DNA from 3 places in the Paenibacillus sp. LC231 genome. Region 1 is predicted to be linked to each of the others. Evidence: predicted binding sites of a transcription regulator. Region 1 holds the regulator's gene; each other region holds the start of a gene.
The links. Region 1 encodes Rex, which represses fermentation and respiration genes when NADH is low (regulators of the CRP and FNR family bind a similar motif). Its sites were predicted from a motif close to TTGTGAAATATTTCACAA; they were not measured.
Positions count from the first base shown of each region.

Region 2: the regulator Rex is predicted to act here: its motif matches at 10,005-10,022, upstream of pflB (formate C-acetyltransferase).
Region 3: the regulator Rex is predicted to act here: its motif matches at 3,297-3,314, upstream of hcp (hydroxylamine reductase).

Region 1 is NZ_JFOM01000005.1:253,031-264,179, forward strand. Features, by position in the region: gene AK95_RS02730 (AAA family ATPase) at 1-179, opposite strand, end outside; gene AK95_RS02735 (hypothetical protein) at 172-705, opposite strand; gene AK95_RS02740 (cell wall elongation regulator TseB-like domain-containing protein) at 969-1,487, opposite strand; gene AK95_RS02745 (amidohydrolase) at 1,519-2,820, opposite strand; gene AK95_RS02750 (redox-sensing transcriptional repressor Rex) at 2,795-3,460, opposite strand; gene dinG (ATP-dependent DNA helicase DinG) at 3,523-6,399, opposite strand; gene AK95_RS02760 (hypothetical protein) at 6,571-7,200, opposite strand; gene panD (aspartate 1-decarboxylase) at 7,321-7,704, opposite strand; gene panC (pantoate--beta-alanine ligase) at 7,697-8,587, opposite strand; gene panB (3-methyl-2-oxobutanoate hydroxymethyltransferase) at 8,584-9,471, opposite strand; gene AK95_RS02780 (biotin--[acetyl-CoA-carboxylase] ligase) at 9,755-10,744, opposite strand; gene AK95_RS02785 (CCA tRNA nucleotidyltransferase) at 10,731-11,149, opposite strand, start outside.
Region 2 is NZ_JFOM01000056.1:186,196-197,344, reverse strand. Features, by position in the region: gene nagZ (beta-N-acetylhexosaminidase) at 1-787, opposite strand, end outside; gene AK95_RS31285 (response regulator transcription factor) at 887-1,672, opposite strand; gene AK95_RS31280 (cache domain-containing sensor histidine kinase) at 1,650-3,506, opposite strand; gene AK95_RS31275 (carbohydrate ABC transporter permease) at 3,529-4,356, opposite strand; gene AK95_RS31270 (carbohydrate ABC transporter permease) at 4,356-5,240, opposite strand; gene AK95_RS31265 (ABC transporter substrate-binding protein) at 5,332-6,690, opposite strand; gene pflA (pyruvate formate-lyase-activating protein) at 6,900-7,640, opposite strand; gene pflB (formate C-acetyltransferase) at 7,684-9,930, opposite strand; gene adhE (bifunctional acetaldehyde-CoA/alcohol dehydrogenase) at 10,249-11,149, opposite strand, start outside.
Region 3 is NZ_JFOM01000026.1:360,218-371,366, forward strand. Features, by position in the region: gene AK95_RS18805 (thiamine pyrophosphate-dependent enzyme) at 1-2,216, opposite strand, end outside; gene AK95_RS18810 (2-oxoacid:acceptor oxidoreductase family protein) at 2,213-3,235, opposite strand; gene hcp (hydroxylamine reductase) at 3,444-5,129, shown strand; partial or broken gene AK95_RS35355 (SF0329 family protein) at 5,193-5,340, opposite strand; gene AK95_RS18825 (hypothetical protein) at 5,945-6,724, opposite strand; gene AK95_RS18830 (IS110 family RNA-guided transposase) at 7,347-8,459, shown strand; gene AK95_RS18840 (hypothetical protein) at 9,162-9,404, shown strand; gene AK95_RS18845 (MFS transporter) at 9,794-10,981, opposite strand.

The DNA of each region.
Region 1 (11,149 bases):
CGCTTCCGCTCATTCGCTGCGCCTACAGCGATGCCGCCCTTCATCTTCGCGATAAACAACAAGCCGCCTACAAGTGCTGCAGCGATGAGCAAGGGCACGATGTTCACGCCGACAAACACAAGGAATACCAGCAAAACCGGAATAAAGCCTAACATGATTTCTTTAGCTAATTTAGGCATGATTCCACACCTCCATGTTGCCAGACTGACGCGGCAAGATTATAAATTTACCAGACTTGCCGTCTGACAAGCTGACATAGACGTTGGTGTCATCAATCGTTGCTTTAGCTTTCAAATTCGGAGACTGGGCAGCAAGCTGCTCGAGCGATGATTGAATATCGGTATACTGCTTATTATCCATCGCTTCAGCGACTGACAGCATCGCCTTCTCCCACCATTGATCCAGTGCTTCCGAGGAATGGTCCTCCACCTGGATTTTCAATTCCCGATTGCCAATCACAGACTTGCCTTCCTTCTTAATATGCTGGACCAGGCCTTGCAAATTTGTATCCGGAGCCAAATCAAGATTCAAAGTAACGGTATTCTGTTTAATATCTATATGTGAATCCTTCACGCCGTCATATTGTGACACAACATTGGCCAGCGGATTTTGCAAAGCCATCTGCCGATACAGAAACCATCCGCCAAAGAGAACCGATGCTGAGATCACGACAGTCAGCACGATAGGTACAATGCGTAGTTTCATGAAGTTCCTCCTTCATTTCTGTATGAAATTTTGTCTATCATGCTGCAACACAATAATACATATAACAACGATATATAGGGATGCATGTAGTTTATATGCTCATTTTGTACAAGTATGAGTATATCACATCTTATATACTTTTTCATGCATGTCTGTGAAAATATTTAGAACAGTTTTTCCATATTATTTCTGAATACGCTTACAATTATAGAGAAATAAGAGAGGAACCCGCGAATATTAAAGGGCCCCTCTCTCCTTCTTATTTATTGATTTGGAAGAATAATGTCATTACCGATGGTGTTACCGTCTTGAAAACGATAAAACCGATAACCGCGCTGACCGTTGTGTTCATACTGCAGCTGCCAAGCATACTCGCCCTCATACATTCCAGGCAGCAGCCGCTTAATTTCTACGCCAGGCAATTCGTTATAAATCTGATCCCGCATCTGGTCTTCAGACAACCCCGTATTCAGCAAAACGGATTGGACAGCCTCGGCACCTGCAACAGGTACGTTGTCATCCGTAAATTTCACCCATACCATACGGTCTTGATTGTCCTGATCCTTCCCGCTTATCACCCAGTAGTTATTGTCCTCGCCCCACACCGATTTATAGGTCTTCCCGGACGTAACCAATTGGCCATGTTGTTTGGCGGCAGCAATTGCCATTCTTTCTTCATTCCAAGCATCTTTCATCACATATGAATAATAGAGCTGTAAACCAAGCAGTAACAGCAGCACGCCGGATACACTCAGCAATATCCACTTCGTTTTTTTCTTCAAATCCGTCTTCCTCGCTCCCCTTGATTATTCCCTAGAGGGTTGTAAGACGCTCAAAGGCACGCTGCGCTTCCCGGCGGATACGTTCCTCATCGAGAGTAAGACTCGCGCCATTCTTCACTACCTGCTTGCCGTCAACCCATACATGCTCAACATCCTTCGCACTGGCGGAGTAGATAGCATGAGAAATGTAATCCGTCTTCGGAAGGAAGTGCGCCTGATCCGTGTTCAGTGCGATCATATCTGCCTTCATACCTACCGCAAGCGTACCAATATCCGTAAGGAAGGCTGACTTGGCTCCATATTCTGTACCCATCCGAAGCGCTTCGGATGCTGGAATTGCGGTTGGATCCCCGCTTACTCCTTTATGGATCAGTGCGGCCAGCCGCATCTCTTCAAACATATCCAGATTATTATTGCTGGCAGGTCCATCAGTACCCAAAGACACGGTGACCCCGGCTTTCAGCAGTGCAGGCACGCGAGCGATGCCGCTGGCAAGCTTCAAATTGCTGCCTGGATTATGCGAAACCATAACTTGATGTTTGGCCAGAATTTCGATTTCTTCATCGGTTAGATGGACGGCATGCGCAAGCAGCGTTGGACGGGAGAACATGCCAAGCTTCTCTAGATGGGCAACAGGGCGAAGTCCGTAGTCATTTACATTTTGAGCTACTTCCGTTTCCGTTTCGGACATATGCGTATGCAAAGGCAAATTCAAATCATGTGATGCTTGCACGAATTTTTCGATGAAATCCGGCGGGCACGTATAGGGTGCATGCGGTGAGATCATCGTCGTAATCCTACCGTCAGCCTGACCATGCCAGTATTTCGCGAATGCAACCGCCTCATCCAGCTTCTGCTGCTGCACCTCAGGCGGACATAATCCGATGACACCGCGTGTCAGAACGCCGCGCATGCCTGAGTCCTCCACTACCTTTGCAACCTGATCCATATGATCATACATATCCACAAATGTCGTGGTTCCGCCTTTGATCATCTCCAGCACGGAGAGTGAGGTTCCCCAGTATACATCGTCGGCCGTGAATCTGGCTTCCATCGGCCACATTTTTTCCTGAAGCCATACCTGTAGTGCCAGATCGTCGCCATACCCGCGAAGAAGCGACATGGCCGCATGTCCGTGCGTGTTCACCAATCCAGGCAGGAAAAACAGTTGGGTTCCGTCGATGATTTCTGTTCCCTCTTGGACAGTCGGCTCTTCTTCACCCAGGTAGGTGATCCGGTCGTTCTCAACGACCATATATCCGCGTAACACGGATCTGCCTTCCTCTAGTACTGCAAACGTTCCGTTTTTAATCATCCACTTCGTTGTCGTCATGTGCTGCATCCTCCTTGCCGTTATCCAAATAATAGGCCAAACTCTGCAAATCCGTAGTAAAATCTGCCGTATGAATCCGGATATGGGCTGGAGCTTTCAGGATGGTCGGTGCAAAATTCAGGATAGCCTCGATGCCTGCCGCGATAAGTTGATTCGCTACATTCTGCGCCTCAAAATCCGGAACGGTGATAATCCCGATACGAATGCCGTACTCATGAACCGTCTTCTCCAGCTCCTCCATCGGCTGTACGACCAAATTGTTAATTTTCATACCAACTTTGGGAGAATACGAATCGAAAACCGCCACAATCTTCATATTGTCCTTCAGAAATGCATTGTAATTCGATAATGCATGTCCAAGATTACCGGCCCCAATCAATGCGACATTGATCTTCTGGTCCAGCTTTAGAATCTGGCGAATTTTCTCGATCAGATAAGATACGTCATATCCGATCCCTTTCCGTCCAAAATCACCGAAATACGCTAGGTCCTTACGAATTTGAGCAGGATTGAGGTCCAGTTTCTGCCCCAGTTCCTGGGAGGAAACCGTGGAGACCTCCCTTTTCTGAAGCTCATTCAAATAGCGCAAGTATACAGGTAATCTGCGGACCACGGCTTCCGAAATTTTTTCCGATTTCATGCATGCTCCCCCTAATAATAGGTTAATAACTACATTTGTTTGTGCTCGTTCATGGTTTCACTTTATTCAGCTTGGTTCTCTATGCCTGCCTCTTCCTGCAGCCATTCCGAAATTCGGGGAACGATCCCCTCTGTCGGCATGTGCTCCATCTTCGGTCCAGGCAAGGAATATAAGAAATACTTCCCGTAATAGGATTCAATGACCCGAGTATCGTAGACGATGACAATCCCCTTATCCTGCGCGGTCCGTACCAGTCGGCCAAATCCCTGTTTGAAGCGAATGACCGCTTGCGGAACCGAAAGCTTCATAAACGGGTTCTTCTTCTGCTGCTGCAGAAGCTCGCTCTTGGCTTCGACCAGAGGGTGATTCGGCGGTTGGAACGGCAGCCGTACGATGGCGAGGCAGGTGAGCGCCTCACCGGGTATATCTACTCCTTCCCAGAAGGAGCTGGTGCCCAGCAGAACCGAAGCGCTGCTATCCTGGAATCTCCGGATTAACTTGGTACGGCTGGTTCCGTCCATCCCTTGTCCCAGTACCGTAATATCGCTGGATCCCAGCGCCTCCTTCAAGGGCTCATGCACCTGACGCAGCATGCGGTACGAGGTGAACAGGACAAGCATGCGACCATGCGTTGCGATGGCCGTATCAGCCAATGATTGCACAAGTGTATTCACAAAGAGTGCATCCCCGACCGAGCCCTTCACGCTCGGAAAATCGCGCGGCACAACAAGGAGAGCCTGCTCCCTGTAATTAAACGGGGACGGCAGCAGGACCGTGTTCAGGTTGCCGTTATCTGCCGCTTCCTGAAGACCCAAATTCTCGATCATGAACTGAAACGATTTGTCCACCGACAAGGTCGCCGATGTCAGGATCACGCTTTGTTTTTTGTCAAAAAACAATTCCTTTAAGTGGGTGCTGACATCGACGGGCACCGCATAAAGCTGCAGCGATTTGCCGCGGAAGTTGCCGTTCGCCTCCATCCAGTATACCGTACCCTCATCGTTCAGCGACATGAAGGTCCTCAGGTCCTCGCGGTGTGCCGCCAGGTCCTTAAACAGACCCGATAGGTCTGTTAACAGACTGTCCGCGCTGTAGTCGTCCAGATCTTCCTTCATTTCGGCAATCAGCTTATCACCCTTGCGAACGACATCGCCCAGCGTCAGATGAATTTGATGCTCCAGCTCGGCCAGCGAATTCCAATCCTTCGGCTTCTTCAGAGGCGATAAGCGAAGCGAGAATTGACCGGCATCCCCCGGAGTCGCGTCTCCGCGCTCCGGAAGCAGTCCGAACAATTGATCGCTGAGCCGGTCCCAATTCTCTTTGACGGTGATCAGATCCGGATAAATCCGGTCGATGACGGAAGACCACTCGGCAGCCTTCTCATGGGATGACGCTTGCAGCAGCTGGCGAAGAGCCGGAAGCTGACCGCTGCGGCTGTCTTTGTACATACGGGTCAACGTGTGGACAACCGAAAAATATTTCATCTGCAAGCCAAGGTGCTTGCCGGCGACGTCCTCCAGATGATGCGCTTCATCGATGACGAGACGGTCATAACTAGGAAGCAGCTGGTGATTCGCTTTCACGTCGGTGAACAGCTTCGAATGGTTCGTAATGACAACATCCGCGATGCCCGCTTCATGTTTGGCCCTGTGATAATAACATTTGCGGAACCATGGGCAGGCACGGCCCAGGCAGGAATCCGAATCACTGGAAATGGTCTCCCAGAAATCCCCTCCGCGACCGCCAAGGTTCAGCTCCTCATCATCCCCGTTCTCCGTCTGGGTCAGCCAGACCAGCATCTGCGCCGCGGTGATCACATCTTCCTTCGGGGTATGAAAATCTCTTCTATTTATTTTATGTTCAAATTTTCTCAAACACAAATAATGGCCTCTTCCCTTGAAAATAGCCGCTTTAAAAGGAAAAGGAACAACCTGGGTGAGCAGGGGAATATCCCGGTCACGCAGCTGTTCTTGAAGGTTGATCGTATGCGTGCTCACCATAACCTTCTGTTCCTGCTTCACGCTTTGATAAATCGACGGCAGCAAATACCCGAGGGATTTGCCTGTTCCCGTGCCGGCTTCGATCAATAGATGTTTATTGTTATCGAGTGCCTGCATCACTTCCTGGAACATCATGTCCTGGGCATCCCTGCTCTCGTAATGAGGCAGCGTTTCCTTTAGACGTTCACGGACATCATTCATGTATTGCTCAAAGCTTACATCAGCCAAGGGATTAGGCGCCGTCTCATCCCTGGCAGGCGTTATATCGTTCCAATCGTCAACAGCCAGGGCGAATTGACGATAGTACGTATGGGTGTCTCCGGCTTGTACTGCCTGGAGTTCCCTGTCGGCACGGATGCCGTCAAAGAACCAGGCCAAGTCGCTGTCCTCGTCGGCAAACAGGTCGCTTAACCGCTGCACGGTAAGCAGTGGAAGCTCATCGATCTCCTCCAGGCATTTCAGCAGCGCATAGGCTGTGGCAAGTGCATCGCTGTCCGCCTGATGCGGACGGTCATGCTCCAGGCCGAAATGAGAGGACACCATCCCAAGCTGATAAGAAGGCAGCGAGGGAAAACATATTTTTAAGAAGTGCATCGTATCTAGAATTCGGCCGCTGAACGGTAAATAGCCGCAGCGATCGAGTGCATTTTGCAAAAAGTTAAAATCAAAAGCGACATTATGCCCAACCAATACAACATCGTCGAGCATGGGCACGAGTTCCATCATCATTTCTTCCAATGACGGAGCATCCGCTACATCACGGTCGGAAATGCCGGTCAAACCGGTAATAAAAGGAGGGATCGGAATCCCGGGATTGACATAGGTGCCGTATACGCGGGAGATGCTTCGATCCTCTTCGATGATGGCCAGTCCAACCTGAATGATCTCATCTGCTGACTGGTTGCCCGTGGTTTCAAAATCCAATACGGCAAATTTCATTTCGATAAAATCCCTTTCCTCCAGACTAATTAACAGCATACCAGAAGTTGCGGGTTTTGAACATTCCGGGTAAAAAATCCCCGCACTCCTCCGTAAGCTCCATACGGCAAAAAGCGATACCAAAGTCTCAAGGATGAGCTCTGACATCGCTTCTTGTTTTAGCTTGATTTTTTACAGCAAAGAGATCAATTGGCTGCCGTACTGGAGCTCACCGCGATTCTGCTTGCAGACCTCCAGATTGATAATGGGGTCAGGAAGCGTCGGGTCGCTGTGAATCGCCAGTGCGAAATGCTCCTCGGCCTTCCCTTGCTGTCCATTCAACACCTCGATGCATCCAAGCGCATTGTATATCATCGCCCGCATCTTCTTGTTGTCTGCCAGGGGCAGGATGGACACCAACACATCGGATGCTGGTATGGTTTGCCCCAAATAAAGATGGGACATCGCAATATACAGCTTGATCAGAAGGCTTTCCGGAAATACGGTGGCGGCCGCCTCAAACTGCTGTATGGCCGGCTGGAACATCAACAACTTGTAATAACCTTGACCGCGAATAAATGCATCAAGCTGCAATTCAGGCGCTTCGGTCGGTGGAAAAACCGGAGGTGAGGCGGCACTCTCGCGGAAGATGGCCATCTTCTCTTCAAAATGGAGCCATTCCTCGATAATGCCCTCGCTCATGCTTTTGAGCATGTTCCAGTTTTGTACCAGCGCCTGTTTTTGGGGACCTTGAGCAGAAGGGTAATGCTTCACAATTTCATCTAACATGTTGTTCATTTCAGCGAATACATGTTGAAACATAGCTGCATCCCACCCTTAGCGGAAAAATGAGATCAGTGCGTCGACCTGAACTCATTTTCTGTAGAAGACGGTCTTTTCATCCCTTTAAGGTCCCGACACATTTTGGTTCTTAGAAGACCTTTAGAGAACCGCGGCGTGAACCTCACGGTATTCCGTGTTTACCGGCTTATTCAATTCGTCAACGATCACGACCGTTGGGGTGTGATTGTCGTATTCCTCTTTGGACATCATGGCGTAAGAAATGATGATGACGTTGTCGCCAGGCTGTACAAGCCTTGCAGCTGCCCCGTTCAGGCAAATCACGCCGCTGCCGCGTTCGCCTTTGATCACATACGTTTCCAAACGGGCGCCATTGTTATTGTTCACGATTTGAACTTTTTCATTCTCCAGAAGATCTGCAGCCTCCATTAGATCCTCATCAATGGTAATGCTGCCCACATAGTTCAGATTGGCTTCCGTCACCGTCGCGCGGTGGATTTTGGATTTCATCATTGTTCTAAACATGGGATCCCCCTACTTTTGGTTGAAGTAACGCATTGTCAATGAGGCGGGTACGGCCAAATCGTACGGCCAGCGCCATAATGACGGTTCTGCCTTCATCCGCAATGCGATATGAATCTTCCACAGGAACAAGTTCCGGGAAAGTGAGCAATTCTGCATAATCAATGTCTGCGAGCGGGGACCGGGATATATAATCCCGAAGAAACGCACGGATCTCTCCTGCCGTCGTCGCTTGTCCCTGCCGGATTGCCTCCTGAGCCGTCCGTAATGAGCCCGACAGCACAAGTGCCTGTTCCCGCTCTTCCGGCTTCAAATACACATTGCGCGAGCTTAGAGCAAGGCCGTCAGCTTCGCGAATGATCGGACAAGGCACGATGGTCACGTCCATGTTCAGGTCCTGTACCATTTGCTCAATCACGGCCACCTGCTGGGCATCCTTCATGCCGAAGAAAGCATAGTCAGGTTTTACGATATTAAACAATTTATTAACAACCGTGGTAACACCGTCAAAATGCCCGGGACGGGAGGCCCCGCACAACAATGACGTAATGTCCGATACGGCAATCTTCGTTTTGGTCGGCTGGGGATACATTTCCTGAACCGTTGGAATAAAAACCACATTCACCCCTTCGGATTCCGCCAACGCCAGATCGCGTCCCTCATCCCGAGGGTAGGTCTCATAATCCTCACCCGGTCCGAATTGAATCGGATTGACAAAGATACTGACGACCACCGTACCTGCCATTTCCCGCGCCTTACGCATCAGGCTGGCGTGCCCTTCATGCAAATAACCCATCGTAGGCACAAGTCCTACCGGACCACTGCCGGATTCTCGGCGGTCCTTAAGTTCTGATCTTAATTCCGCAATGGTGCGAATCACTTTCATGATGTCGTGCCCACCTTCTCCTTTTGACTCCCATATAATGTGGTTGTCGTTTCGGAACCTGCATGATTCTCGGCCTTAAAGACATGCTCCTCGGCCGGGAATGAGCGGTCCTTCACTTCCTTCACGTACTGCGTGATGCCTTCACGGATGATGGAACCGACATCGGCGTAGGTTTTCACAAAACGTTTGTCCCGATAAGGGGACGCGTACTTCAATATATCATGGAATACCAGCACCTGACCGTCACAGTAGCGGCCTGCTCCGATGCCAATCGTCGGTATGCTCAGCGCTTTGGAAATTTCCGCCGCTGCCTCTTCCGTTACCAGCTCCAATACAATGGCAAATGCTCCTGCCGCTTCAAGTGCCTTCGCATCATTCATGAGCCGCTGCGCGTCTTGGGCATCCTTGCCCTGTATGCGGTAGCCGCCAATCTGATTCACCGACTGAGGCGTCAGCCCGATATGGCCCAGCACCGGTACGCCGGACTGTACAATCCGTTTCACGGTGCCGGCGATTTCTTCTCCGCCCTCCATTTTCACGGCATGCGCATGGCCTTCCTGCATCAATCTCCGCACCCCGCGGAGACTTTCATCAATATCCCCGTGGTAGGTCATAAACGGCATATCCGCTACGATGAACGTTTCTTCCGCTCCACGAGCGACTGCACGGGTATGGTATACCATGTCGTCAAGCGTTACCGGAATGGTGGAGTTATAGCCAAGCACGACATTACCGAGGGAATCGCCTACCAATATCATATCAATATCCGCTTCCTCCGCCAGCTTGGCGGAAGGATAATCATACGCGGTCAGCATGGTGATCGGTACACCCTTCTTCTTCATGTTCTTCATCTTTACAATGTTCAGTGGTTGTTTGCCTGCCATTGTGACACAGCCTCCTTTGTGTAAATAAGTTAGACACAATAAAAAAACCTTTTAGCACATACTTGCTAAAAAGTCCGAAAGGCAAAAAAGAGTCACTCGCGATCGTCCCTTCTGTCTCGGTCCTTTCGGCTCAGAGCAGAATCCAACGTAACCGGCATAACAGTTATGAAGGTGTTCTAAAAAATGTTCATTTCTACTTGCTGAAGAGTGCAATTCGCTCATGACGATACCGCCTCTTGGTCATAGTATAACAAATTCGAGCCACGATTTCACCATGTTTCATTTACCTGGTATCAAAAAGAATTTCACCGGAATATACGGGGATTAGCTCGTCATCATGATTGCGAACCAACAGCGCGCCGTCTCGGTTGAGTCCTGTGGCAATCCCGCTAAAACGGTCACGGGCCGTCTGCACTTGAACTTCCCTGCCCACCGTGCCGGACAATGCTTCCCAGAGAGAGGCTATAGGCTCGAAGCCCTGCTCGTTGTACAATTCATATAAAACCTCCATCTCCGCCATAATGGACTGAATCAGCCCTGTCCGGTTGACGGTTGCTCCGCCAGCCATGCGAATCGAAGTCGCAACGCCGCGCAGCTCCTCCGGAAAATCCGATTCCTTCAGATTGGCGCTGATTCCGATTCCGGCTATGCAGTAGCGCACCCTTTCGTCTTCTGTTGCAGACTCCAGCAGAATGCCGCAAACCTTTTTGCCTTGAAACAGAATGTCGTTTGGCCATTTAATATCGGTCTGCACATCGGCGCACTTCGCAATTGCACGGCATACCGCTACGCCTGTCAATAGGGTCAGCTGCTGGGTTAAATGCAGCGGCTGCTTCGGTCTAAGCACCAGGCTCATCCATATGCCTTTGCCTCTGGGGGAATGGAATTTCCTTCCCATTCTTCCTCGACCGCCTGTCTGCTCTTCCGAGATTACAAGGGTGCCTTCGGCTGCCCCTTCTTCCGCCAATTGCCGGGCATCTTCCTGAGTAGATGACGTTTTGTCAAGCAGCATCAGCGTTTTACCGAAGGTTTGACTGGTCATCCCCGCTGTCAGTTGCTCCACGCTCAGTTTGTCCGGTTCATCGATCATGCGGTAGCCAAGCCGCGGAACGGCCTCAAAATCATATCCCCATTGACGGAGCTTATTGATCTGCTTCCATACGGCCGTCCGGCTGATGGACAATTTACGACTGATCTCTTCTCCGGACAAAAATTGCCCGGAATGCTCCTGGAACATTTTCAGAAGCGTATTGTCTTGATCATAATCCTTCATTATGAATTACCACCCGCTTTGCTTCTTCAATCAACGATTCCTTATCGTTGTTAATTAAACCTGCCGCCGTTTTCTCCAGCAATTGCCCGAGAAGTGCTCCTAGCCATGGGCCTCCACGCTTGTCCAGCGTTTCAAGCAGTTCGTTTCCGGTAATGGCCAAATCTTTCAAACTCCGAATTCGGAGTTCCCGGAGCCAACCGTCAAGCTGTTCAACTACGCTTAATGAAGCTGAGGCCGCTCCCGTTTGGTTCAATGCCCTCTGCAGCTGCAACCAGCCTTGGGCTGCCTCGGCTCCGTGGACGAGGATCAGCTTAATCCATCGGTGCCTGGCGCTCTCGGTAGCTTCCACTTCCTGCTCTTGCCGATAGGACTCATGAAGCGCTAACAGCTTAACGATGGCTTCCC
Region 2 (11,149 bases), on a different contig from region 1:
TCAGTCCTTCAAACCCCATCTCTTCCCTCAGCAACCCCGTTAACACGGCATGAGAAAGCGTTGCCGGCAGATCACTCGACTCTATGGCCGGGAAACTGACGTGAGCCGTCATGATGGCGTCCACACCGTTTCGGATCGCTTGCGCGAACGGATACAATTCCACGCTACGAAGCCGTTCCAGATCATGCGGTACAGAAGCCCGCCCGAGATGTGAATCGACGCTCGTATCGCCATGTCCCGGGAAGTGCTTGGCCGTAGCGGATACGCCTTCTTCCTGATATCCCTTAATGGCCGCAGTCCCAAGCGCGGCAACAGCTTGGGGATCTTCGCCGAAGGAACGCACACCGATGACCGGATTACGAGGATTGTTGTTCACATCGAGGCAAGGAGCGAAATTCATGTTCACCCCGAGTGAACGCAATTCGCGCGCCCCGATTTGCGCTACCCTGTACGAATCCTCCGCGCTGCCCGCTGCTCCAAGCGCCATATTTCCCGGAATGCGGCTGATGCCTTCATGATCAATCCGGGCAACCATACCGCCCTCCTGATCTATTGAGATCAGAAGCGGGAACTTTTGGCGGTCCGATGCGAGCTGCTGCAAGGACTCTGACAGTTCGGCAAGCTGAGGCAGCGTTTTCACGTTCCGGCGAAAATAGCAGATGCCCCCGACCTGATATTGTTCAATCAGTATTTTGGCGTGCTCATTCGGTGTCAAGGCGTTGAAGCCGCATATAAACATTTGTCCTACCTTTTGTTCTAACGATAAATCTGCTGCCGTCCATTTCATTGATCTCATACCTACTTTCTATCCATTTAAAGGACTTTGCAAGTCATGCGGGATTGATCTTGTGATGACTGGATCAGCCTGCATAGGCCCTATCAAAACCTATACCGTTGCCTCCCCGGACATTTCCCGGAATTCAGATGGCGTCATGCCGGTGGCTTTTTGAAATACCTTGGTAAAATACCGCCGCTCATGATAACCGACAAAGGAGCCGATCTGCGCGATGTTCTTGTCGCTGTTCACTAACAGGAACTTGGCCGCCTCCATCCGCTGTCTCGTCAAATACTCTACGAAGGTAAGTCCGACATGGTTCTTGAACAATAAACAGAAGTAACTGGAGCTGATCCCTAAATGCTCCGAAAGCTCCTCAATCCCCAAATCCTGTCCCATATGGGTATTGATATACTCCAGAGCAGACGTTACCAATTGCTCCGGCGATTTCTTAACGGCTTCAGGATTCGGAGCCTCGTCGATTAGCGAAACGGTACTGTAATACTTCTCTTTCGCCCTCTTCTTGCGGATCTCCTCCCCGATTTCCCGAATCTTCATCTCAAGCTCACCGTAATGAATCGGCTTGCTGATATAATCCTTGACGCCCAGCTTAATCGCTTCCCGGGCATATTCAAACTCCTGATATCCCGTTAACAAAAAGATTTCCGCCCGGCTTCCTTTCTCCCGAATCTTCGTAATAAAGGTCAGTCCGTCCATGACGGGCATCCGGATATCACACAGAATCAGATCCGGGTTATACTGATCCGCTACTTCAAGTGCTTCCATCCCGCTTCGGGCAAGTCCGACAACCTTCATGCCCATCTCTTCCCAAGGCAGAACCTTGCTGAGATTGTTCAGGATGGGAGCCTCATCGTCAACTAATAATGCCTTCAACATGCTGCCCTTCCCCCCTGTCATAATTGGGTATGACGCATTGTATAACGGTGCCGCCGGGGCGGCTTGAGCATATGAATAAACCGTAATAATCCCCGTACTGAATGCGAAGCCGGTCAGCCACGCTCCGCAGTCCAAGTCCCCGTCGTTCCTGGTTCACTTTGAGATTATGCATTGTCGTCTGTTCCGATCCGTTATCCTCGGACACCATATATTCAAACATGGACAACTGCTCAGAGGTCATGCCGAGCCCGTTATCCTCTACCCGAATCATGACATTACCGAGTTCCTTCCATGCAGAGATGCGTATCCATCCTGTATAAGAAATCCCTTCAAAGCCATGCTGTATGCTGTTCTCAACCAGCGGCTGCAGCGTCAGCTTCAAGATACGGCTGTGCATAAGCTCTTTCGGCACGTCAATCTCGTATTCGAACAGGTCCTCGAACCGAAACTTCTGGATTTCAAGGTAGCTCTGCAAGTGCTTGATTTCTTCATCCAGCGTAATTTCTTCCTTCTCCTGTATACTGATCCGCAAGATGCTGGCAAGCCGGTATACCATTTCGCTGACCTTGCGTCCTTCATTCTGTACAGCGAGAACGTTGATCGATTCCAAAGTGTTAAAGAGAAAGTGCGGCTTGATCTGCGCTTGCAGCACACGCATCTCCGCGTCGGTCTTCTGCCTCTGCTCCTTTTTGATCTGCGCAAACAGATTGTTGATCCGGTTCATCAAATTGTTGAACCCTTTCGACAGCAGCAGCAGCTCATCCTCTCCCTTCTCTTCAACTCTCGCATTCAAATCCCCATCTTCCACGCGGCGCATAAACCGTACGATGACAGCGATCGTCCCGGTAATCCGATTCATAAACAGACGGTTGAACACAATCGCCGTAACCAGACAGAGGCCCATAATGACGAAGAACCACTTGGCAAAGGAAGTCACCTCTTGTGAGAGCGAGTCCCAGCTGGTCACCGAGACGAGATTCCAGCCGTAATCATTCAGATGATAGATGGAGACAATATTCTCCTTGCCGTTAAACTTGGCTTTAAAACTTTGGTAGCCTTGCTTAAATTCAACGTCATGCTTCATATATTGACTAATATTTTGGCCATCCATATCGTTATTTGGATCAAATAAAATGAAGCCATCATTGTTGACCAACATAAACGATGTATTCTGCAGATTGTTAGGCAGTGTCAGATGACGGAAAATCTCTTCAAACTCCCACCTCTTGATCTGGACGACCAGGATCCCCAGCTTGCGGAGTGTCGTCACGTCCTTAATCAGCCTGATCTGGGTGAATACCGGCTCCGCCCCCGTCAATTCCGGAAATTCGTGCGGAGCCAGCCATTTGGGGATTCCGTTAAGCTGCACAACCTCTTCGTATAAAGGACTGTTCTTAAACTGCTCGTAAGGCAGCGTTCTGAAATCCTCTTTACTGAATATCGGAATCGGTGATGACTCTTTATTGAAATGATATAAAAATGCATAACTGATGGCTGGGTGATTGTATAGTAGATTCCGAAAGTTTCGCTGTCTGTCGTTCAGTTTCAGCTGTTCAGCATTGGATTCCTTAATCAGGTTTTGATCATCGGGATTCTTGGCATTCAGCGCCATGGCAAAGACGGAGGTGGCAATCCCGTTATCCGTGACATACTCCATCTCCTTGAACACGCTCAGAATGCTGTAGCTGATCGCTTTTAGCGAATATTCAGCCTGCTGGCTGTATTTTTTCTCAATCGAATTGTACGTAATAAAGAATGTAAATAGGCCCAGCACAAATAACGGAATAATAATAAGCCCCAAAAAGGCCGTGAATAGTTTGTTCCGCAAATTCATACGCATGCTCCTGCTCCTGGTATTACCCCTTGACACTTCCTGCGGTGACGCCTTCAATGATCTTCTCTTGCAGCACGGCATAAATGATAAGGACCGGCAGCACGCTGAATACGATACCCGCAGACATTTGTGCGTAGTTCATATTGTAGGCGTCCCTGAATCCGACCATTCCGACAGGCAGCGTTCTCAGTTCATCATTCGATAGGAAATAGTTAGCAAGCAAGAATTCGTTCCAGTTACCCAGGAAGTTGATAATAAATACGGTAACGATGGCCGGAACGGTCAGAGGTAAGATAATTCTAGCAAACAACCCTCCGGACCTCAATCCATCAATAACCGCGGCTTCTTCGATTTCACCGGGCAGCGACCGCATGAAGGCAGCCAGTATAATAACCGAGAACGGGATGGCATTGGCAACATATGGCAGAATCAGGGCCATATGCGTGTTCAAAATATCCAACTGCCTCATCATGCCGTATATCGGCAGCATAAGAGAGTTATTTGGAATCAGCATACCTATCAAAATACATTGAAAGACAATCGCGCTGATCCGGTTGTATCTCATCCGCGTCACGGCAAAAGCCAGCATCGCCGCAAATAGAATCGACAAGCAGGCTGACAGCACGCCGATGTATAAGCTGTTCCAGAAATACGTGCTAATTTTGGCGCTCACCCATGCATTCACATAGTTATCAAATACCAACGTGCTTGGCAAACCAAATGGGTTCGTAGCAATGGACTGGTTATCCACCTTCACGGAAGAGAACAGGACGAACAGGAATGGATACAGTATAACGAGCAAGTAGGCCATCAGAAAAATGTGCGGGATCAGTTTCTTTATTGCTCTCATCAGTATTCAATCCTTTCGTTGCGTCTTGCGACCAGCACCTGGTAGAGCACCGTTACAATAATCGTAAAGAGGAAGATCAGCACGGCGATCGAATTGCCAAAGCCATGCTTGAAGCTCGTAATTGCATATCGAATCATATATGTCGCCATAACGTCGGTTGAGCCGGCCGGCCCGCCCTTGGTCATAACCAGAATAATGTCCGCCGCTTTCATGGCTCCCGCGATCGACAGCATGATCACAACAGAGATAATTGGCATAATTAAGGGAAGCGTGATTTTGGTTGCTCTTTGGACGCCTGTCGCTCCATCAATTGCCGCAGCCTCATCAAGCTCCTTCGGTATGGATAAAATTGCGGCAAGCACCATCACGATGTAAAAGCCGGTCCATTGCCATGCGTTTGTGATCAGGATGGCCATCATGGCCCATTTGCGATCCGATAACCAATAGATGGGTTCAACGCCAACCAGCCCTAAAATCTCATTCATCAGACCAAAGTCCGGATTGTAAATGAATCCCCATAAAATGCCGATGACAGCCGTCGACATGATGGACGGCGCGAAAACCGCTGTTTTATAAAGCCCCTTCAAACGCTTCACGTTTGCGATTAAAAGGGAGAAGATTATGATCGTCGGAACCTGGATCAAACAGGAAAAGAGAATGAAATAAACGTTGTTCCTGACAGCCTTCCAAAAAGCATCGTCATTCAAGGCTGTTACATAGTTATCGAACCCAATATACTTCACATCTTTGGAGATGCCGTTCCAGCTCGTAAAGCTGTTGTCAAACGCAGTAAAGATCGGGTATATGAAAAAAGCCAGAAACAGCAAGAATGCCGGCAGCACAAAAACGATGTAAATCAGAGGATTTCTCAGCGCTTTGTTCATGGTAACCTCCGTATTTATGTCTGATGTTGTTTAGGCGAAAGGGCACCCCCATGTACCGCAGCGGGTGGTGCCCTTCCGTCTAGGATTGTAGTTATTCCTCTGAAGCATTGGCCGCTTCTTGCGCTGCCTGCACATTCTCGAGCATCTTCTCGGCATCAAGCTCGCCGCCGATGACTTGCTGAATTCCCATGCTCAGTGCGGTGTTCACGTCTGCTTGAACAAGTGCATCAAAGGCAGGGAAGGATTTGTTGATCTCACTTACGCCTTTGAAAATGTCTTGCATAAGCGGATCGTCCGAAGTGGAGTTCATGGTGGCCAGATCCATCTTCATCGCCGGCAGTACACCGTCTTCTTTCAGTCCGCGAAGCTGCATTTCATCTGTCCACATATTTTTGATGAATTCTTTAACCGCCTGAAGTTTGCGAGGATCTTCCGCAACCGCTGCCGAGAATCCATATCCGTTGTTTGCGTCCTGCATGACAATGACAGGGTCGCCTTCATTAACCGGAGGCAGATTGAAGTATCCGACCTTACCTACCATGTCACCCGCTTGAGCCGGATCTCTAAATACGGAGTTCGCCCATGATCCGTCCATCATCATGATGGCTTCGCCGGTAATCATTTGGTTTCTCATGTCCGCATATTCGAAACCGAGCTCGCCTTTTTTGAAGTACCCTTTCTCAACCCATTCTTGGTGCTTCTTCACACCTTCAACGACTTTCGGATCCGTCCATTTCGTTTCTCCGGTCTTGAAGCCGTAAGTAACCTCTGGCCCCGCGTAATAGCTCCACAAGTTATTCGTGGTCATGAGTGGAATCCAAGCATCCTTGGAGGATTGCGCGAACGGAATCTTGCCGTCGGCTTTGATGGTTTCGGCAATTTGCTCTAATTCAGCCAATGTTTTTGGAACGCTCAGCCCTTTTTGCGTGAAGTAGTCCTTGTTATAGAAAATACCTTCGATGGAACCGCCAATCGGCAATCCGTAGATCTTGCCATCATGTGTGAACGGGTCTAGCGTCGTAAATTTGTCTTTAATGCCCAGTTCATCCAAAATCGGAGTCAAATCGAGCATCAAGCCTTCTTTGGAATATACGCCTGCATCGGGGCTGCCGAACACATCGAACACTTCCGGCGGCTTACCGGCTGCCATCTCGCCTCTCAGCTTCTCTTTACGGTTCACTTCAGAGTCTACAGCGTCCAGCTTGATTTTCAGTCCTGGCACCGCCTCTTCGGTCTTACTGACCACATCGTTCAGCAATGCGAGACGGAACTTCTTGGATTCACCAACTTGCGTATGGCGGATGGTGATTTCAAACGGCTCATTGCTTACCGTTCCTTCCGAACCACCTGACGGCTTCTCTGCTGCCTTGTCACCGCCGCCGCACGCAGACAAAAGCGTGGATGAGACGAACAGAAGCGACATTAATAATGCCAGACCCTTTTTCTTCATTGTCTTTGACCCTCCCGAAGTGTTTGTATATTTGATAGGCACTTTCCTTACATCTTCATTATAGAAAGCGATTGCATATTTCGATAGGTCGACATTTTTCTATCCAAGGGATAAAATCCTCTACAAAGAACAATAACCCTTCCATTAATAGGAAAGGTTATTGTTATTAATCATAACATATTATGTTTAGTATTAGGCAGCTGAAATCATTACTGGACAGTCTCTATGTTCTCGGGTATTTCGCCAATCAACCGGTAAGCGCGTGCCACTTCCTCTTCGGATGGTGAAGGAACGCCCTCTAATGGATAAGCCATGCCGAGCTCCTTCCATTTATACACGCCCATCTGATGATATGGCAAGATTTCGAATTTCTCGACGCCGTGCAGCGTCCGAATAAATTGACCTAACTCAATCAAGTCTTCTTCGCTGTCATGGATGCCCGGCACATATACGTGCCGGACCCACATGCTCCGACCATGTTCGGACAGCCAGCGGGCGGTCTTCAACGTCCGTTCATTGGACTTCCCGGTGAGCTTGATATGCTTCTCGTCGTTGATATGCTTCAGATCCAGCAGCACCAAGTCGGTATGCTCCAGCAATTCCGATATTTTCTCCGGTTCATTATAGCCGTTGCTGTCCAGCGTCGTATGCAAATTCCAGCGTCGCTTCACTTCCTTGAACAGCTCCGTGACAAAAGGATACTGCAATGTCGGCTCACCGCCGGAGACCGTTAACCCGCCGCCCGATGAACGGTAGTAGCTCAGATAAGGCTCAATCTCTGCCAATACGTCATCTACCGTCATCTCGCGTCCTTCATGCAGTCCCCAGGTATCCGGATTATGGCAGTATTGACACTTCAAGAGGCAACCCTGCATGAAGAGCACAAAGCGGATACCCGGACCGTCCACCGTTCCGAACGTTTCTATGGAGTGTACATGACCTTTTAGCATGGTGCGTCATCCTTTCCGTATCCGCTATGGTAGTCTTCCATCCTTACATCGATCCGTGGAACGTACGGTTGATGACGTCAAGCTGCTGTTCGCGCGTCAGTTTGACGAAGTTGACCGCATAACCGGATACCCGGATCGTTAACTGCGGATAATTCTCCGGATGCTCCATCGCATCCATCAGCTGCTCCCGGTCAAATACGTTGACGTTCAGATGGTGCGCTTTGCTGCCAAAGTAACCGTCCAGCATCGCAACCAGGTTGTTCACGCGGATATCACTTTCCTTGCCAAGAGCTTTCGGTACGATCGAGAACGTATTCGAGATGCCGTCAAGACTGTCCTCATATGGCAGCTTGGCCACGGAGGTCAGCGAAGCGAGAGCTCCCTTCTTATCGCGTCCGTGCATCGGATTCGCGCCCGGCGCAAACGGCTCGCCTGCCTTACGTCCATCCGGCGTGGTTCCTGTCTTCTTGCCGTATACAACGTTCGACGTAATCGTGAGCACCGATTGGGTTGGCATGGCATCACGGTAAGCCTTGTGCTTGCGAATCATGCTCATGAAGGCCTCGACCAGTTCAACGGCGATGCTATCCACGCGATCATCGTTGTTGCCGTAGCAAGGGAACTCGCCCTCGATTTCAAAATCCACCGCAATCCCTTGCTCGTTGCGTACCGGCTTCACCTTCGCATATTTAATTGCGCTCAGTGAATCCGCTGCTACGGACAAGCCTGCAATGCCGCATGCCATCGTGCGCAGGATATCCCGGTCGTGAAGCGCCATCTCTATCCGTTCATAGCTATATTTGTCATGCATGTAATGGATAACATTGAGCGTATTCATGTAGAGCTTCGCAAGCCATTCCATCATCGGCTTGAATCGCTTCATGACTTCATCATAACTCAGAACTTCCGCGGTGATGGCCGGATATTCCGGTCCAACCTGGGCGCCGGATTTCTCATCTCTACCGCCGTTAATCGCATAGAGCAGCGCTTTGGCGAGGTTTGCTCTGGCTCCGAAGAACTGCATCTGCTTTCCGATGCGCATCGCGGATACGCAGCAGGCGATGCCGTAATCGTCTCCGTAGATTGGACGCATAAGATCATCGTTCTCGTATTGAATCGAGCTGGTTTCGATCGAAACTTTCGAACAATATTTTTTGAAGGCTTCCGGCAGCTTCTCCGACCATAGCACCGTCAAGTTCGGTTCCGGAGCAGGTCCCAAATTGTACAGGGTGTGCAGGAAACGGAAACTATTCTTGGTCACTCTCGTCTCACCGTTTACCGACATGCCCCCGATGGATTCCGTTACCCACGTCGGATCCCCGCTGAACAGCTCGTTATAATCCGGCGTACGCAGGAATTTCACGATCCGAAGTTTCATTACGAAATGGTCGACCAGTTCCTGGGCTGTTTCTTCCGTCAGCTTGCCTTCAGCCAGATCCCGTTGAATATAAATATCAAGGAAAGAAGATACCCGGCCAAGCGACATCGCAGCGCCATTCTGCTCCTTGATTGCGGCCAAATAACCGAAATACAGCCACTGGAATGCTTCCTTCGCCGTATTCGCAGGTTTGGAAATGTCATAACCATGCATAGCCGCCATTTCCTTCAGTTCCTTGAGCGCCCGCATTTGTTCAGACAATTCTTCCCGCAAACGGATGATCGGCTCATCCATCGCATCCACTTCAAGCTCGGCGAGTTCTCTCAATTTGTCCTGGATCAGCGCGTCCACGCCGTATAACGATACTCTGCGATAGTCACCGATGATACGTCCACGGCCGTAAGCATCGGGAAGACCCGTAATAATCCCGGCCTTGCGCGCTGCTCTCATCTCAGGAGTATAGGCATCAAACACGCCTTGGTTATGCGTTTTGCGTATACCGTTGAAGATGTCCACAACCGCCTGCGGCATTTCAAAGCCGTATGCGTTGCACGCATCAATCATCATCCGGATCCCGCCGAAAGGCTGGATCGAGCGTTTGAACGGCTCATCGGTCTGAACGCCGACAATCTGTTCTTTATCCTTGTCCAAATAGCCAGGTTGATGGGAGGTGATGGTTGATGGTGTATGGACATCCACATCCAGAACCCCGCCGTTCTCCCGTTCCTTCTTGGTTAAATCCGATACGATATCCCACAGTGCTTTGGTGTTATCCGTGGGTCCCGCCAAAAATTCATCAGTGCCATAATAGGGAGTAACGTTCTCTGCAATAAAATCATTAACGTCAATTCGCTTGGTCCATTTACCTGATTTAAAACCTTTCCAGCCTGCTTCTTTTTCAATCACCGACATATTGAATCCCTCCTAGATTTGCTGGGGCTTGCAAGGACAGGCGGGGCCACACCTTGATCTGTCTCAGATCTTTAATGTGATTATTTTCACGATCAATGGTGCCACTACCCCGCCTTGTGCCTTCAAGCTTCTATATCAAAGATCTGAGATTCAGCTTCCATCTACACCTTTATTGTAGTCCTGTTGATCTCCTGCATCTGTGATAATAATCACAAACTCATCTTTTCCCGTGATTTTTATCACTCTGAACCTGGTCTTGCATACCTTGTCTGAAAATCTATTTGGATCTTCACGATCGGCGTTTAGAGTCTATCTAGTCTAGAACCGGCCGTAAAATGCGTTGCGGTAAACTTCTGCGAGCTCCGTCACCAGCGGCAGCTTCGGATTGCTCGTTGTACACTGGTCTTCAAAAGCCCGGTCCGCCAAATGCTCAACATTTTTCTCGAAATCTTTAGGGTCGATGCCAAGCTGCTGGAACGACTCCTCGATCCCGAGCTTGCTGTTCAGCTCCCGGATTGCGCCAATCAGACTGTTCACGCCCTCTTCCGTCGTTCTTGCCGGCAGTCCGAGAATCCGTGCGATTTCAGCATATCTCTCATCAGCCACAAAGTGGGTGTATTTCGGCCATGCAGCGAATTTCGTTGGCTTCTTCGCGTTGTAACGAATGACGTGAGGCATCAGGATCGCATTGGTGCGTCCGTGCGCCGTATGATACTGACCGCCCCACTTATGCGCAAGACTGTGGTTGATGCCAAGGAACGCATTCGCAAAAGCCATGCCGGCAAGCGTCGAAGCATTATGCATTTTTTCGCGGGCGAGTTTGTCGCCGGTAAGCGCCGACTGCTCAAGATACTGGAACACCAGCTGTATGGCCTTGATGGCAAGCCCATCCGTATAATCGCTGGCCATCACCGATACGTAGGCTTCAATCGCATGTGTCAGAACGTCCATGCCGGTATCGGCTACCGCCGTTTTAGGCAGCGTGTATACGAATTCCGGATCGATAATCGCCACATCCGGTGTCAGCTCATAGTCAGCCAGCGGATACTTGGTATTCCCCAGCCCTTTGTCCGTGATGACGGCAAACGAAGTTACTTCAGAGCCCGTTCCCGACGTTGTTGGAATGGCAACGAACTTCGCTTTCCGTCCAAGCTTCGGATATTTATAGACCCGCTTGCGGATATCCATGAATTTTTGCTTCAGATTGTTAAAATCCGTA
Region 3 (11,149 bases), on a different contig from region 1:
TTGTTTTCTTCCTTGAGCAGATGTCTTGATTTGCCCATGTATTTCAGCCAGTCGCTGAGCGGTACCTGTTTTTTCTTCGCTTCAGGATCGTACGTAATATTCGTTTCTCCCTGCTCGACTTCATACAATGGGAAGAAGTTTGAATTCACGGCCGCGCGGACGATGTTCTCCCCATCCTTGTCGCTCGATTTCCAGTTCAGCGGGCATGTGATCAACAGCTTGCCGTAGACAGTACCTACATTCTGAGCGTACCACTGCGCTTTTGCCGCCTTTTTCACAAGATCCTGCGGGAATGCTTCCGTCCCCGTGAATACATACGGAATATGTGCCGCAGCCATCATTTGCACCGTATCCTTGTGATGGAACGCTTTGCCCTGCTGCTGTTTGCCGACACCGGACGTACTGGTCATATGCCCTAATGGCGTAGAGTACGAAAGCTGCGCACCGGTGTTCATATAGCCTTCATTATCATATTCCAGAATAATCAGTTTATGGCCCCGCAGCGCCGTCCCGAGGGCCGAGCCCATCCCGATGTCCATGCCGCCGTCGCCGGTCACCATCACAAAAGTGAAATCCTCAGGAAATTCGATTTCCCCGCGGCGTTTCTTCTCAAGGAACGCCTCTACCGTGCCGGATAAAGTAGCCGGTCCGTTCTGGAACAGATTATGAATGAAGCTCTGCTTATGCGAGTTATACGGATAACCCGTTGTTGTGATATAAGCGCAGCCGGTATGGAATAAAGTAACGACATGGCCTTCAATCCCTTTGAAAAAGAGCTCCAGCGCCGGAAAAATACCGCAACCTGGGCAAGCTCCGTGACCGGAAGCAAACCGTTTCGGTTTCGCGGCAAGCGCCCGCATCGGCGGCACTTTAACGGATAATTTACTCGTCTCTTCATCCACCTTTACGGTGATCAGGCCAGATTTAAAGTGGTCTCCATTCATCGGGGCAATGACCGGCTGCAGTCTTAGCTCCTCAGCTCCCGGTGTTTGGCCGTAATAATCAAACGGCACTTTGGCATAACCGAGCTCCATGGCCTCGATCGTCAAGGCAAAAAAAGCTTCCGCGTCATCCGCATAATAGTCTTTCCCGCCAAGACCAAATATGCGGGACAGCACAATAGGCTGCGGACCACGGATTTCCTGCAGGGCCGCTTTGACCTCATGGGTCAGATTGGCCCCGTGCGCACCGTAAGAATCGGCACGTTCGCCAACCAGCAGTGCTTTGACACCTGTTAACGCCTCGCGAATTTCTCTTGCCGGGAACGGCCGGAGAATATTCGGGCTGATTATGCCCGCTTTAATTCCTTTCGCCCGCAGCCGATCCACGACGTCTTTGGAGGATTCAGCCGCCGAATTGAGCAGGAATAAAGCCACCTCTGCGTCTTCCATGTGATACAGATCAAGCGGCGAATAGGATCTTCCGGATAAAGCTGCGTATTCCTCTGCCACTTCCTTGAATACCTCGCCCGCACGGTACATGGCGTTTGACTGTTGGTAGTGGTTGTTCATCAAATCGTCGCCGTTCATATAAGCCCCAACAACGATCGGGTTGTTCTCGTCCAGTACATGTGGATATTCAGGTGCCTTTTCCCCTACAAACGCCTGAACGATTTCCCGGTTCGTAAATATGTGTACCCGGCGTTTCTGGTGCGATGTAAAAAATCCGTCATAAGCTACAATGACCGGCAGGCGCACGTCTTCATGTTCGGCGATTCGCAGCGCCATGATATTCATGTCATACACGGCCTGCGGTGAACGGGCGGTCAAAATCACCCAGCCAGTATTCAGACCGTAGTAAAGATCCGAATGGTCACCGCGAATATCCAGCGGTCCGCTGACCGCACGCGTCACCAGATTCATGACCATCGGGAAACGTGTGCCCGCCTGCACAGGAAGCTGTTCGATCATATACAGTAAACCATTCGCGCTGGTAGCATTGAATACCCGTGCTCCGGCTGCGGCCGCACCGTAGCAAATCCCCGCCGATCCATGTTCGCCGTCAGCTGGAATCAGCTTGATGTCGTGTTCACCGCGTGTACGCATCATATCAAGATATTGGGCAATTTCCGTAGATGGTGTAATCGGAAAATAACCCATCATGTGATAGTTAATCTGGGCAGCCGCCATGGCAGCCATTTCGTTGCCCGATTCGAAGACTGCCGTTTGAGCGGCCGCCAGCTTGTTCTCCGTTGTTTCTTGAATGTGCATATTCATGATCTGACTCCCTCCGCGGTTAAATAGGGAAATGATTGCGGCACACGGTGCTGCTCCGCATAGTACGGCTCTTCTAACATGGCAGCTAAAGCGGTGGTCGGACAAGCTTCGATACACTTCAAGCAGCCTTTGCAATACTGATAATCGATACCTTTCATAAACATCTGCATATTCCCGCGCTTATCCGGCTTCTTCTCCCACACGATGCAGAAATCCGGACATACCGTATCGCAGGCGGCACAGTGAATGCAGTCCTCGATCTTGTACTCTGGCAAATATCCCTGCCGGGAGCCGCTAAGATCCTTCAGGACACTGTTTGCCGTAACGTTCAGAATCCCGCCAAGCTCCTGCGTTTCATATCCAAGCATCGGCTGCGGTCTTGCGAAGGCAATTTTGTCTATAAGATCTGAGCCGTTTCCCAAGGAAAGGAACTGAACTTCGTTATATCCTCTGTCAAAAGTCCGCACATTCGCTTCCACGAGGTGGGGCAGCTTTTTCTCAAATGTTGTACGGATCACCTGCCGCATATCGTCCGGGTTCAGGAAGCTGCAAATCCGGAACAATGCCCCCAGCATGGCCGTATTCACTTTCGTTTTTTCCTCAACGGAAATCTTCAGCGCATCAACGACAGCCAGCGTTCCCTGCGTCATGTTCAGATCAACGGCCACTTCGGACAGGGCTCGCGCCGTATTCACAAGCACCGTTCCATCAGGCTGTACTCCGCTTATGACATCGATCGTCTTATACAATGCTTCATGAAATACGCCGACGACATGCGGCTGCTCAATGGGACTGTGATCTCGAATTTCCACCTCGGAATCGCAGAACCTTACGAAGCTCTTCACCGGCGACCCTTTTTTCTCCGAACCATAGCTGGAAAAATTCGAACCGTTAAGTCCGGAGCCGGTCACCCCGGCTTCGGCCAGCATTTTTCCGGCCAGATTGGCGCCAAGCCCGCCGATGGATTCGAGACGAATCTCGAAAAATCCCAGTTCATTCTTTTGAGGCAAAATCGACATGTTCTCTCCTCATTTCTTCTTAGGTCATTAATTCCAGTTTAAAAGAAGAAACGAACCGGGTTTGTGATTATACTCACAACTCAAAAAATTGTGATTCCAATCACTATGTCGGTTGTGGGAGCGAAGTATACTGTCTTCAACAGTCCCATTGCGAGGCAATTTTATACTGACCTTAAGGCAAAAAATCACGAAATTGGAGGAGAAAATAATGAATAACAACGCCCAAGAGACCTTAGAGCATCAGCCGTCCATGTTCTGCTTTCAATGTCAGGAAGCATCCAAAGGAACAGGCTGCACCATTGTCGGAGTATGCGGCAAACCGCATGATGTGGCAAACCTGCAGGATTTGCTGATTTATCTGCTAAAAGGTATCTCTTTTCTCAGTCTGGATGTCCGGCTGCCGGAGGAGCTTGAACAGTGCGTATCACTGTTTATGATGGACTCCTTGTTTGCAACGATTACGAACGCCAACTTTGACCGCGAGGTTTTTGTGGGAAGAATCCGGGAAGCGATCGAGCTCCGCGGCGAGGTGCGCACCTATTATAACGAACAATATCCGGAAGGAACCGCCAATCTCCCTGATGCTGCCGTCTGGCAGGCGGATAACGAAGCTGCTTTTGATGAAAAAGCACGTACGGTGGGTGTCCTCTCGACCCGCAATGAAGACATCCGCTCGCTGCGCGAATTGATTACGTACGGCTTGAAGGGGATGGCTGCTTATACGTACCACGCGCTTCATCTGGAGAAGGATGATAACGAATTAAACCGTTTTATACGCCGTGCACTTGCCGCCACGCTTGACGACAGCCTGGAAGTGCAGGATCTGGTCGCTTTGACGATGGAAACCGGTAAATACGGCGTAAACGCCATGGCGATGCTGGATGAAGCGAACACCTCGGTTTACGGAAATCCGGAAATCACAAAGGTCAATATCGGGGTAAGAAACCGGCCCGGCATTCTCATCAGCGGCCATGATCTGAAGGATTTGGAGGAGCTGCTGAAGCAGACGGAAGGAACCGGCGTGGACGTGTACACGCACAGTGAAATGCTGCCTGCCCACTATTATCCGGCCTTCAAGAAATATGAGCATTTTGTAGGCAATTACGGGAATGCGTGGTGGAAGCAGAATAGCGAATTCGCAGCCTTTAACGGACCGATATTAATGACGACCAACTGTATCGTTCCGCCGAAAGACAGTTATAAGGACCGTATTTATACAACAGGCAACACGGGGTTTCCGGGTGTCCGCCATATTCCAGAAGGAACAGACGGTGCTCCCAAAGACTTCTCCGCACTGATCGAGCAAGCGAAAGGATGCCCAGCTCCAACCGAACTTGAGACTGGTGAGATCATCGGCGGTTTCGCTCATGCCGCTGTGATGAACGTGGCCGATCAAGTCGTCGATGCCGTGAAATCCGGGGCGATCCGCCGCTTCTTCGTCATGGCCGGCTGCGATGGACGGATGAAATCCCGCAGCTATTACACCGATTTTGCGGCTGAACTTCCAAAAGACACGGTCATTCTAACGGCAGGCTGTGCCAAATACAAATACAACAAACTGGATCTAGGCGAAATCGGTGGTATTCCGCGGGTCCTGGACGCTGGTCAATGCAATGATTCTTACTCCCTCGTCGTTATTGCATTGAAGCTGAAGGAAGTATTCGGCCTTGAGGATATTAATGATTTGCCGATTTCCTATAACATTGCCTGGTATGAGCAAAAAGCGGTTATCGTGCTCCTTGCCCTGCTATATCTTGGCGTTAAAAATATTCATCTGGGCCCTACGCTCCCTGCATTCCTGTCGCCTAACGTTGCCAAAGTCCTCGTGGAAAACTTCGGTATCGGCGGCATTACCAATGTGGAAGATGACATGAACATGTTCCTTGGTGCCTAAAAAACCTGATAAATGAATGTCCCTAACCGGGGCATTCATTTTCTTAAAATTCAGTAATTTTCCAAGCGTACTGATCCGTAGTTCATAAAAACACTGCACAATGGGATGCTTTAACTTCATCTTCTCGGGCATGTTTAAACATTCGCTTTTTGCAACTCGTCTGGTCTACCAAAGCTAAAATATTCAATAAGATATCATGACTGTTAATCGTGGAAGTGGCCAATCCTTTACGATCAAGATTCTGAAGATAACCATCAAACATTTCCGACATGTGTTAATCCTTCATTTATAGAAGTTTTACATGCCCGGGTTCCCTTATTCCATTACATCACATCTCGTCATCTTCTATATAGAGAAGACGACGAACGAATATAAGAGTCTTCTAGACTCATTGTGATATGGAATCTCTCCTTTGATGTTTAGTGTGCGACGAATTCTTCAACGTCGGTGATTTGAGTGAATTATGTAAAATAAAAAGCACCCAAATGGGTGCCTTTTAAGTATTCTTTATTTTAAAAAATCAAAGAGAGGTTTTCAATTTTTTTTATCGATTTCCGCCCATATTAGATAAATAATTCCTAAAGAAAGAGCAATTATTTCTGGGATATTAGAAAAGGATTTAGTGACTGACAATGCATACTCAAACATGCCCTCACCTATAACGTCATCTTTACGTCCCATAATTGCCGCAACTATAAGGTGTGTTGTATTTCTCGAAATAAAAAGTGTGGCAGAGATGACAAGAAGGGCAATACCAGCTGCTCGTTTATTCGTAAAATCACCCCCTTGTCATAGACAAAGTATAGAAATCTGTTTTAATTCGGAAGGTAATCAGTTTCCTTTACTACATAGAGTCCATCAGGTAATCCTGCGTTACCGTTTTTCGCAATGTAAACATCTAAAAAGTAAGTTTTATCAACTAATTTTACATTGGAATGTCCATCGAAGTTCCATACTTCTTCATGCATTGTACCATAAGAATTGCTCATGTTTGGAGTATAGTGCATCCACGAGTATTTTTTTGGAGGTATTGGTTGAGAAACTGAATCACTGCTAGAGAAAGTCTTGCTCCAGGATGATCCAACTGTTACTCCAGCAGAAAAAGCATCCCTTGCATAGGTAGAGGATAATGAAACGTTGCTTGTATAGGACTGTGAGGCTGAGAAGCTGATAGTTCTAGTAACAGTTTGCGTCGAATCATTATAAACCGGAACGGAAACTCTGCGAGCTAAATCATTCCGATATACAGTAGGTATGAATCCCGCCTCAGTGTATTTACTTAGATTCATAATAGCAAATGGTGAAATCAAATCTTGTTCAGAACTGCTCTTTAAATCCCCGCTATTAATACTATTTTTCATAATACTTTTCTGAGTCTCTAAAAGTTGTAGTTTCTTATCATTTTCTTGGACTAAAAGGTCATATTCCTCTATACTAAGCTCTTTTTTTATCCCGTCCTCAACGACAAATGCTCTTGCTACATTAGACTCGGCAATAGGTTTATTTTCAGAGTCTGCAAAAGCAGCTGAGCTGGTACTTCCTACCATTGCCATTACTAAGGATAGAATTACTGGTAACTTCAACTTCATCTTCATTTTTCACTTTCCTTTCTCTTAAGTTTATTTACGTACATATAATCCCAAATACAACAATAATCATAAAATTAATACATTTTATTGATAAAGTGTATCTGGTTATAATATATAATACTTTGTCCTAGTGTAAAGTTATGGATTTTATAAAAAAATTTCAAAAAAAATATTATTGTAATTTTAGGGAATTGAGAAATGATCTCTCCACCTCATGTTAGGGTCAATAATATATAATTTAGTGCAGTTTATGCGACCGCCCTGGTCTCTCCTCCTCCATAGCTCCTACGGGGCTTTACTTACCAGTCAAATCAACATCCCAAATGCGCCATTCTATATACAATGAAAAGGGTAATCCAAAAGAACTGCCAACCAGAGTAGTTCTTTCGTATTATTAGGTCAACCAGAGATTTCTGGTTGGCCTATTTTGGCAGGCATTATACGATGGTGGTAGCCGGGAGAACGAGGGTGGCCTAGGGACGCAGATTCCGTCAAAAAAACGGTTCTCTCACTACCGTCCAACGACTATGTTTGAGCTGGTAGAGGCTTTAGACCTCGCATCACAAGCGAAGCTATAGGGTTGGAGGCCATGTGGGAATGTCGGTAAATTGAATCAAGGAGGTTTATTATGCAGCCAGTAGTAGGAATAGACGTGGCAAAAGGGGTTAGCGTTATCCAGGCCTTTATCGGTCGCGAAGAACCCTACGGGAGGATGGAGAAGCTTCAGCATGGGGAGGAAGGTTTTGAACAGCTAGGGGAACTGTTAGGAATGCTCAAACATAAAAGCGGTGTCGAACCCGTTGTTGTCCTTGAGGCAACCGGACATTATCATCGAAGTCTGACAGGGTATCTTAAACGCAGTGGATGGACTCATTACATCGTCAACCCCCTGCAAGCGAAGCGTTCGAAAAGCACACAACTTCGCAAGGTGAAAACAGATGCAGCAGATGCAAAGCATTTGGCTGAGATGTATTACCGAGGGGACGTTAAAGCGCATCGTGAGTGGGAAGAAACCTACACCGAGCCTCAACACCTAACGAGGCAACATGAGTTCGTAACCGCGATGTACGTACAGGCCAAGTTAAACAGCAGAGCTTTGCTTGAACAGGTGTTTCCGGAGTTCATCGGATTATTTCATAATCTGTATGCGACCACATCATTAAAAGTGCTAGAGCGATGTTTGGAGAACAAGATCGAAGATGTGGGGGATCTCATCGGTGAATGTGTAGGTAAATCCCATTCCGAAGGATGGATTACTGAGAAAACGAAACGGTTGAAGGAACTCATGTTGGGCTGGAAAACACAAGAGAGGAGTCAATCCCAGAGCATAGCGTTGACTAGCATGGTCTCACTGCTGTTGGAATTCGATAAACAGTTAAATCATTTGGAGAAGCAGATGGAAGAACTGGCTGAGGAGTTGCCTGAAGTAGAATTGGTCAAAAGTATCCCGGGTGTAGGGAACAAGCTGGCGGCAGCCATCGTGGCAGAGCTTGGCGATGCAAGCCAATTTAAGGATGCGAAGCAACTTGTGGCCTACGCAGGATTAGATCCGGGGATCTACAGCTCAGGAAAGTTCACGGCTACAAGCAACCGGATCACGAAACGAGGCTCAAAAAGACTACGCCGAGCATTGTATCTTGCTGTACAGTGCGGAATTCGCAGATCTGTAAACCGCAGGATAAGCGATTACTACGACAAGAAAAGAAAAGAAAAGAGGGCAAGCCCTACAAGGTGGTCGTGATCGCCTGCGCCAACAAGCTTCTTCATCACATTTATGCCATCCTAAGTAAAAGCGAACCCTACAAAGCCTAAAACCATATTTTTCCATAACCTTCACGCCAATGAAGGTTATTTGTGCTGTTTAGAAAAGTATATCAGTTTTCTATTATTTAACCAAGTTATAATGCTTGACAAGTATTAGCTGGTTTTTTTGTATGGAGAAGATGACGAACAAGATTAGTCCTCTCCTGATTCAAAATAACTTTTACCTTTGACTTTTGGTAACCAAAATAACACTTGACTTTAGGTAACCTAAAGTGAGGAGTGATTGTGTGATGATGATATGCGAGAACTGTGGAAGTAGCAATGATTGTACTGATTTTGTGGCCAAAGATGAAAAGGTGATCTTATGTGTCGATTGCCGATATGATCTGGCCATAGGCAAACTTACCCTGCCGCTCAAAACGATGGGCCGGCCACCCATTGGAATTACTAAAAAGGTCTCCCTCACGCTACCGGAAAGAATGTGGGAGCACCTGGACTTAAAGGCTAGCGGTAATCGCTCAGACTATCTCCGCTCTCTTGTCGATCGGGATATGTGGGGACAGGGACAATGGAGCAACAATGCTTGCTTAGGCTATGTCATCTTGGGTGCAAAACAACTCGGGTATAGCGAGAAGCTCGGAGTGAGTATGAGGAATCACCATACTAAGGAGGGTCCTACATGTATATCACCTTTGAGGACTTGGAAAAGGCGCTGGGTAGAGAATTGACAGCTGAAGAAGTCTTGAACATTAGCAGAGCTGCGAGTATTGAGTCACTGAATGAAAATGCATCTTCACGTCAAGTGATGGATAGAGCCCTTATGATAATCGGGGCTTTAAATCTCAATAGCGAGCAAACTCGGCGGTCCATTGCTGTTCTCTATGGCGACATCGATGCACTAGATGGACTCAGAGACATTTAAACGGTGTGGTGTTGGAGGCATCTTGAGAAGCACCCAAATGCTGCACCGATAGCCGGTGTCTTACAACAGCTCAGTTTTGTATAAGCAGCGTAGCCGCTGCACCGCCTAATCCTAAACATCCGTTAGCCCATTCCCAAACCTGTTTTTGGCAATAGGAAAATAAGCGTTCACACCTTCTTTTTCAAAAAAATTCGAACACACCCATACGAATATTCAATTTGGCCAATCTATGTATGATTGAACTTAAAGACCCTCGGATCATGGCGATCCGGGATCTTTTGGGATTACTTCAACTACTCTTCCGATTTTTGCTTCATGTTTGGCCAGTCCAATGAAGTTGGCATTTTCACTAGTCAGATCATGATGATCTTTGTCGAGGGTTAGTCACATCAGCCGCGTTGAAAAGATACTATATTTCTCAATCGACTTCCCGTGAAAATGCTGCTCACTAGCAGTACGAATCCACCAAACAGATAGGGCAAGTCAAAATGGACTTCAAACAAAATACCTGCCAGCATCGGTCCAAATATCGTACCGAGACTCGTATAAGCGTTATTCATCCCTGCAACAAATCCCTGTTCATCCCCGGCCACTCTAGACAGCAGCGTATTGATCGTGGGGCGCAATATATTATTGAACGTAAAGAACAACATCGTAACTACCATGACATAGTAGAAATGGCCTGAGAATAATAAGAATACAAGGGATACTGCCGATAACAACAACATGGCAACGATGATCCGTTTTTCTCCGAATCGTCGTGTGATCCGGTCAGTGAACAACAATTGATTCAACGTGCCGATGAGCGAACATACGGTAAGCAGTATAGCGATTTGACGCGTCGTGAATCCGTAGACTTGTACGACAAAAAGCGGGAAAATCGCTTCAAAATGCGTTAAACCAAAGGTCATGGCGAACACGATGAGCAACAGGACAAAATAACGAGACCGAACCGAAAGCACGATTTGCCGGAATACATTCTCGCTCTTCTCCTTCACTTGACTACGCATCTGGCGAATATCCGCCGACAGCGATTCAGGCAATCCCCATAGACTGCAAACCATTGCCAGCAGCCCTACACATGCGGATACATAGAAGGGCATCTTAATGCCCCATTCGGCAAGCAAGCCACCGACACCCGGACCAATAATAAACCCGGACGTCATCGACGCACCTAACCATGACATGGCCTTGCTGCGCTGCTCATCTGCCGTAATGTCGGCAATATACGCAATAATGGACGGGATTAAGGCCGCTGAGCCTATTCCGCCAATCAACCGCGATACGAATAATAAAGTTAGATCGCCCGCGAACGCTGCGAGCAGGTTGGAGATGGCGAACAAGATCAAACCTATGATAATCATGGGTTTACGGCCGTATCGATCTGACAAATTACCTGCAAGGGGTGAGAACAGAAACTGGGTCAGGCCGAAGCAGGAGACCAAATAGCCCGCGGCCTGTCCGCTTGCCGTAAACTGCTCAAGAAGTTCCGGTATGATCGGAATGACAAGACCCATACTTAGATTAGCGAGAAACATGTTGAGCAGCAGTAATGGAAACGCTGACTTTTTTAACATTTAGGACCACCTATATCGAATGAATAAAAACTATGAATGGAAACTGAATAACACCCTCCCTCAATCTGCATTTGTATATGTTAGCATGTGGCTATCTACAATAAAAATATGAAAAACATATAAGGGCTGAATTTTTTTGATATACATGGAGGATGCTCCTGTATAATT